Regions from separate parts of the Streptomyces sp. NPDC048257 genome, predicted to be linked through region 1. Evidence: predicted binding sites of a transcription regulator. Region 1 holds the regulator's gene; the other holds the start of a gene.
The links. The regulator HrcA, encoded in region 1, represses chaperone genes, less so after heat shock. The targets are predictions, from matches to a motif close to TTNGCACTCNGNNNNNCNGAGTGCNAA.

Region 1 (3,713 bases):
AGCGCGTCGTCCCCGCCCAGCGACAGCAGCCGGTCCAGGGCTGCGGGCCACTGCCCGGGGGTGGCGTCCGGGCCCGCCAAGGGCTCGCCCGACTCCTCGACCAGGTCCCCGCAGAAGACCACCTCGCGCTCGCCCGGCACGAAGACGGCCAGGTCGTGCCCGGTGTGCCCGGGCCCCACATTGGCCAGCAGCACCTGTACGCCGCCCAGTTCCAGCGTCCACTCGCCCGACACCTCGTGCCGGGGCAGCACCAGCAGGTCCACCGCCTCCGCCGCTTCCGCCTCCGCGAGCCCGTGCCGGACCGCGTCCCCGCGCAGGTCCTCGCGTTCCGCCGACAGCAGCGAGGCCAGCCCGACCGCACCGAACACCTCGGCCCCGGCGAAGGCGGCCCCGCCCAGCACGTGATCGAAATGACCGTGTGTGAATGCGATATGGGTCACGCGCCGGCCCGTCAGCCGCTCCGCCTCGGCCCGTACCTGCGCGCCCTCGCGCAGACACGACCCGGGGTCGATCAGGAGGACCGAATCCTCGCCCACCACCAGCCCCACGGTGCAGTCCCACACCGGCAGCCGCCGCCGGCCGGCCCGTCCGGTCAGCCGTTCCCAGCCGCACTCTTCCCAGCGCACGTCCATACGGCGACGCTACCCTGGCGGGCCTCCCTTGCCAGGGGCTTACCGCCCGGCCGTACACTGAGCGGGGGTTCTCTGGCACTCGAACGATCAGAGTGCCAACGAACACGTCAGAACACGGCAACGGACCACAGCTGGAGGTGTGCGCGCGATGCTCAGCGAACGCAGACTCGAAGTGCTGCGCGCCATCGTCCAGGACTACGTCGGGACGGAGGAGCCGGTCGGCTCCAAGGCGCTCACCGAGCGGCACCGGCTCGGCGTCTCGCCCGCCACCGTGCGCAACGACATGGCCGTGCTGGAGGACGAGGGCTACATCGCCCAGCCCCACACCAGCGCCGGCCGGATCCCCACCGACAAGGGCTACCGGCTCTTCGTCGACAAGCTGGCGGGGGTCAAACCGCTGTCGTCGCCCGAGCGCCGGGCCATCCAGAACTTCCTCGACGGCGCCGTCGACCTCGACGACGTGGTCGGCCGTACGGTGCGGCTGCTCGCGCAGCTCACCCGGCAGGTCGCCGTCGTCCAGTACCCGAGCCTGACCCGGTCGACCGTCCGGCACGTGGAGCTGCTCTCGCTCGCTCCCGCGCGCCTGATGCTCGTACTGATCACGGACACCGGACGCGTCGAGCAGCGGCTCATCGACTGCCCGGGCCCCTTCGGGGAGACCTCGCTCGCGGACCTGCGGGCCCGGCTCAACAGCCGGGTCGTCGGGCGGCGCTTCACCGATGTGCCCCCGCTGGTGCAGGACCTCCCGGAATCCTTCGAGGCGGAGGACCGCGGCACGGTCTCCACCGTGCTCGCGACCCTCCTCGAGACGCTGGTCGAGGAGGCCGAGGAGCGGCTGATGATCGGCGGTACCGCCAATCTCACGCGCTTCGGACATGATTTTCCCCTGACGATCAGGCCGGTGCTCGAGGCGCTGGAGGAGCAGGTCGTGCTCCTCAAGCTGCTGGGCGAGGCCAACGAGTCGGGAATGGCCGTACGGATCGGGCATGAGAACGCCTACGAGGGACTGAACTCCACGTCGGTCGTCTCGGTCGGTTACGGTTCGGGCGGCGAAGCAGTCGCCAAACTCGGCGTGGTCGGACCGACCCGCATGGACTACCCCGGAACGATGGGAGCGGTACGCGCAGTGGCACGTTACGTCGGACAGATCCTGGCGGAGTCGTAAGTGGCCACGGACTACTACGCCGTTCTCGGCGTGCGCCGCGACGCATCGCAGGACGAGATCAAGAAGGCATTCCGGCGGCTTGCGCGCGAGCTGCACCCGGATGTGAACCCCGATCCCAAGACGCAAGAGCGTTTCAAGGAGATCAACGCCGCCTACGAGGTCCTCTCGGACCCGCAGAAGAAGCAGGTCTACGACCTCGGCGGCGACCCGCTGTCCTCCTCGGGCGGCGGCGGCGGAGCGGGCGGATTCGGGGCGGGTGGCTTCGGCAACTTCTCCGACATCATGGACGCCTTCTTCGGCCAGGCCTCGCAGCGCGGCCCGCGCTCGCGGACCAGGCGCGGCCAGGACGCCATGATCCGCCTGGACCTGGAGCTGGACGAGGCGGCCTTCGGGACGACCAAGGACATCCAGGTCGACACGGCCGTGGTCTGCAACACCTGCTCCGGCGAGGGCGCTGCTCCCGGTACCTCGGCGCAGACATGTGACATGTGCCGCGGCCGCGGTGAGGTCTCGCAGGTCACCCGGTCCTTCCTGGGCCAGGTCATGACCTCGCGCCCCTGCCCGCAGTGTCAGGGATTCGGCACCGTGGTCCCGACCCCGTGCCACGAGTGCGCGGGCGACGGCCGGGTCCGCTCCCGTCGCAGCCTCACGGTCAAGATCCCGGCCGGTGTCGAGAACGGCACCCGGATCCAGCTCGCGGGCGAGGGCGAGGTCGGCCCCGGCGGCGGCCCCGCCGGTGACCTGTACGTGGAGATCCACGAGCTGGCGCACCCGACCTTCCAGCGGCGCGGGGACGATCTGCACTGCACGGTGACCATCCCGATGACGGCGGCCGCGCTGGGCACCAAGTGCCCGCTGGAGACGCTGGACGGGCTGGAAGAGATCGACATCCGGCCCGGCACCGGGTCCGGCCAGGCGATCCCGCTGCACGGGCGCGGCGTCACCCACCTGCGCGGTGGCGGACGCGGCGACCTGATCGTCCACGTCGAGGTCACCACCCCGGGCAAGCTGGACGCCCAGCAGGAGGACCTGCTCCGCCAGCTGGCCAAACTGCGCGGCGAGGAGCGGCCGATGGGCCAGTTCGCGCCGGGTCAGCAGGGCCTGTTCAGCCGTCTGAAGGACGCGTTCAACGGTCGCTGACCGACGGGAAACCACCGCCACGAGCCCGGCCTGGGGATTCCCCGGCCGGGCTCGTCGCACGGTCCGCGCGGGGGGCCGAAAGCCGGTCGGGAAGCGGACTATGCCAGGCGAATGCCATGATTCGGCCGCCCGCTCGGGACGTGGCACGATGCAGTCCATGTCCAGCGCACCGAACGGTCTCTCCCCGTACCCGATCGTGCAGGCTCCCATGGCGGGCGGCGCCTCCTGTCCTGCGCTCGCCGCTGCCGTGTGCGAGGCGGGCGGACTGGGGTTCCTGGCCGGCGGCTACAAGACCGCCGACGGGATGTACCAGGAGATCAATCAGGTGCGCGCGCTCACCCGGCGCCGCTTCGGCGTCAACCTCTTCATGCCGCAGACCGGTTACGTCGATCCGGCCGCCGTGGAGGCGTACCGCGGGCAGCTCGCCGGGGAGGCGAGCTGGTACGAGATCTCGCTCGCCGAGGAGGACATCATCGGCACCAGCGACGACGGCTACGACGCCAAGCTCGCCATCCTCCTCGAAGACCCGGTCCCGGTGGTCTCGTTCACCTTCGGCTGTCCGGCCTCGGCGGCCCTCGCCGCCCTGCGCAAGGCCGGTACGTACACCGTCGTCACGGTGACCTCGGTCGACGAGGCCCGCACCGCCCAGCACCGAGGAGCCGACGCGGTCTGCGTCCAGGGCGCCGAGGCCGGCGGCCACCAGGGCACCCACCGGGACGACCCGCAGATCGACGGCACGGCGGCCGTGGGGCTGCTCGCCCTGGTGGGCCAGGTAC
Region 2 (3,713 bases), on a different contig from region 1:
GACCAGGGTCTCGGTCGTGAGCAGCAGGGAGGCGATGGAAGCGGCGTTCTCCAGCGCGGAACGGGTGACCTTCACCGGGTCGATGACGCCGGCCTTGACCAGGTCGCCGTACTCGCCGGTGGCGGCGTTGAAGCCCTGGCCCTTGTCGAGCTCGGCGACCTTCGAGGTGATGACGTAACCCTCGAGACCGGCGTTCTCGGCGATCCAGCGCAGCGGCTCGACGGCGGCGCGACGCACGACCGCGACACCGGTGGCCTCGTCGCCCGACAGGCCGAGGTTGCCCTCGAGGACCTTGACGGCGTGGACGAGCGCAGAGCCACCGCCGGAGACGATGCCCTCCTCGACCGCGGCGCGGGTCGCCGAGATGGCGTCCTCGAGACGGTGCTTCTTCTCCTTGAGCTCCACCTCGGTGGCGGCGCCGACCTTGATGACGCAGACGCCACCGGCGAGCTTCGCCAGGCGCTCCTGCAGCTTCTCGCGGTCCCAGTCCGAGTCGGTGGACTCGATCTCGGCCTTGATCTGGTTGACGCGGCCGACGACCTCGTCGTGGCTGCCGCCACCGTCGACGATGGTGGTGTCGTCCTTGGAGATGGTCACGCGGCGCGCGGAACCGAGTACGTCCAGACCGGCCTGGTCGAGCTTGAGGCCGACCTCCTCGGCGATGACGGTGGCACCGGTGAGGGTGGCCATGTCCTGGAGCATCGCCTTGCGACGGTCGCCGAAGCCGGGGGCCTTGACGGCGACCGCGTTGAAGGTGCCGCGGATCTTGTTGACGACGAGGGTGGAGAGCGCCTCGCCCTCGACGTCCTCGGCGATGATCAGCAGGGGCTTGGAGGCGCCGGCCTGGATGACCTTCTCCAGCAGCGGCAGGAGGTCCTGGATCGAGGAGATCTTGCCCTGGTTGATCAGGATGTACGGGTCGTCGAGGACGGCCTCCATACGCTCCTGGTCGGAGACCATGTACGGGGAGAGGTAGCCCTTGTCGAAGGCCATGCCCTCGGTGAACTCCAGCTCCAGGCCGAAGGTGTTGGACTCCTCGACGGTGATGACACCGTCCTTGCCGACCTTGTCCATCGCCTCGGCGATGAGCTCGCCGACCTGCTGGTCCTGCGCGGAGAGCGCGGCCACGGCGGCGATGTCGGACTTGTCCTCGATCGGGCGGGCGGTCGCGAGGAGCTCCTCGGACACGGCCTTGACCGCGGCGTCGATGCCCTTCTTCAGGGCGGCCGGGGAAGCACCCGCGGCGACGTTGCGCAGACCCTCGCGGACCAGCGCCTGGGCCAGCACGGTGGCGGTGGTGGTGCCGTCACCCGCGATGTCGTTGGTCTTGGTCGCCACCTCCTTCACGAGCTGCGCGCCCAGGTTCTCGTACGGGTCGTCCAGTTCGACCTCGCGGGCGATGGTGACACCGTCGTTGGTGATGGTGGGGGCGCCGAACTTCTTGTCGATGACGACGTTGCGGCCCTTGGGGCCGATCGTCACCTTGACCGTGTCGGCAAGCTTGTTGACGCCGCGCTCGAGGGCGCGACGGGCGTCCTCGTCGAACTTCAGGATCTTCGCCATGGGAGCGGTTCAGCCCTCTCGAAAACTCGGGTTTAACGAGCTGCGCCCCTCGCCGCCCGGCAATCAGCGGGGTGACCAGGGGCGCAGCTCAAAGCAGTACTGATGAAGAGAATTACTTCTCGACGATCGCGAGCACGTCGCGAGCCGAGAGGACGAGGTACTCCTCGCCGCTGTACTTCACTTCGGTGCCGCCGTACTTGCTGTAGAGCACGATGTCGCCGACGGTGACGTCCAGCGGGAGACGCTGGCCGTCCTCGAAGCGGCCCGGGCCCACCGCAAGGACGACGCCCTCCTGGGGCTTCTCCTTCGCGGTGTCCGGGATGACCAGGCCGGAGGCCGTGGTCTGCTCGGCGTCCAGCGGCTGGACCACAATGCGGTCCTCAAGCGGCTTGATGGCAACCTTGGAGCTGGTGGTCGTCACGATCCGACCTCCCCCTTCGGAGATCCGGGGTTAACTGTCTGAGGTGGCGACCAGGTCGATCCGTCGTCGCGGGTGCCGGATCTGCCTGTCGCTGTGTTGGCACTCACCAGGGGTGAGTGCCAGGTGCGAGACTATTCCGGCGATTAGCACTCGGTCAAGCGGAGTGCCAATTCCCGCCTCCCGGGCGTTGCGCGGACCGGAACCGGAACGCCTCCCACCGGGGCCCCCGAAGGCCCGGGATCACTACTCTCCACTGCATGACCAGGAGAAACGCGGAGCTGCGCCGGCGCGACATCATCTCGATCACCGTGGGCCTGACGATCGGGATCTGCGCGTTCTCGTTGGCCGGGCCGCGACTGATGACCAAGCTGACGGGGGTCGAGGGCGACTTCCGCGCGGAGCAGTGCCGGTGGCAGAAGGACTACGACGGGGTCCGGCAGCGGGCGTGCGTCGGCTCCTTCACCGCTGCCGACGGATCGTTCACCATCCGCCGGATCGCGGCCGAGGACCTGTTCGAAACCGATCCGACCGGGCCGGTGGCCTCCCGGGTCAGCGGACCGTCGGCCGACGAGGCCGTGCGGCCGGGACTCAGGTCGCTGGCGCCCCTGCTGGGCATCGGGCTGATCGGCTTCGCGTTCCCCCTGTGGGCCCTGACGGCCGGCGCCCTCGACCTGTTCGCCCGCCTGCGACGCCGCCGGGGCGGGGCCCGGGGGACCGATACCGCGGCGGCCGCACGCTGAAAAACCGCACGCACGCCCGTTCGACCTCACTACTGTCCCCGGTATGACCAGGACGAACTCCAGCGTGCGATGGCTCCACGCCGTCCCGATCGCCGTCGGCATCACCGTCGGGATCTTCATGTGCCACGTGGCCGTACCGAGGCTGATCACCCAACTGACGGGGGTGGACGGCACGTTCCGCGCCGAGCGCTGCACGTGGGGGGACCCCGATTCCGACGGGGACCGGAAGATGACGTGCGCGGGGGACTTCACCGCCTCCGACGGATCGTTCACCCTCACCGGGATAAAGATCGACGGCGTGTTCGACGACCGGCCGGAGGCACCGGTCACCGCCCGCGTCAGCGGGCCGTCGGCCGACCATGCCGTGCAGATGGACTTCGCCACCTCGCTGGCGCCCATAGGCCTGGGGCTGACCGCCTTCGCCTTCCCGGCCTGGGCGCTGACCGCGGCCACCCGCGACGCCCTGGACCGCCGTGCGCGGCGCCGTAACCGCCCCCCGGAGACCGGCGACAGAACCGGTCCGGGGGAAGCCGCACTTCACGGCACTTCCCCGCCGAAGGCTTCGGAAGGAACCATGGGCAGGACATCATCGTCGTAGATGATATGAAGATAAAGCGCCTCATTGCCGAGCAGATCGGACCCAAGGCCTCCACGGCCGACTCCGCGTCGGGCGCCCCCTCCTCACCTCCGTCCTCGCCCCCGCCCTCACCCGAGGCGGCACCCCCGCCACCCTCTCCGTCCGCGTCGCGGGACGGTGGCGGCATTCCGTGCGTGGCCTGAAACCCCTGACGTCGGCGGGTGCCCGCCGCCGCACCGAGGCGCTGCTCCTGGTCTTCGTCATCGCCATCGCCGTCTTCGGCCACGCGGCCGCGGGCCTCGCCATGAACGACGAGCTGCCGCCCAACCTCGCCGGATTCACCATCAGCCTGACCCTGCTGTCCCTGGTGGGACACCTGGGCGTGCGCCGTTTCGCGGCCTACGCGGACCCG

Region 2: groES (co-chaperone GroES) is a predicted target of HrcA. The motif match lies at 2,128-2,154, and genes of this name have one in related genera.

The regions. Positions count from the first base shown of each region.
Region 1 covers NZ_JBICZI010000032.1:7,786-11,498, reverse strand. Annotated here, with positions in the region: gene ACGFZK_RS34465 (MBL fold metallo-hydrolase) at 1-632, opposite strand, end outside; gene hrcA (heat-inducible transcriptional repressor HrcA) at 781-1,797, shown strand; gene dnaJ (molecular chaperone DnaJ) at 1,798-2,937, shown strand; gene ACGFZK_RS34450 (nitronate monooxygenase) at 3,095-3,713, shown strand, end outside.
Region 2 covers NZ_JBICZI010000009.1:10,624-14,336, reverse strand. Annotated here, with positions in the region: gene groL (chaperonin GroEL) at 1-1,563, opposite strand, end outside; gene groES (co-chaperone GroES) at 1,676-1,984, opposite strand; gene ACGFZK_RS19400 (hypothetical protein) at 2,242-2,724, shown strand; gene ACGFZK_RS19395 (hypothetical protein) at 2,768-3,322, shown strand; gene ACGFZK_RS19390 (FtsW/RodA/SpoVE family cell cycle protein) at 3,492-3,713, shown strand, end outside.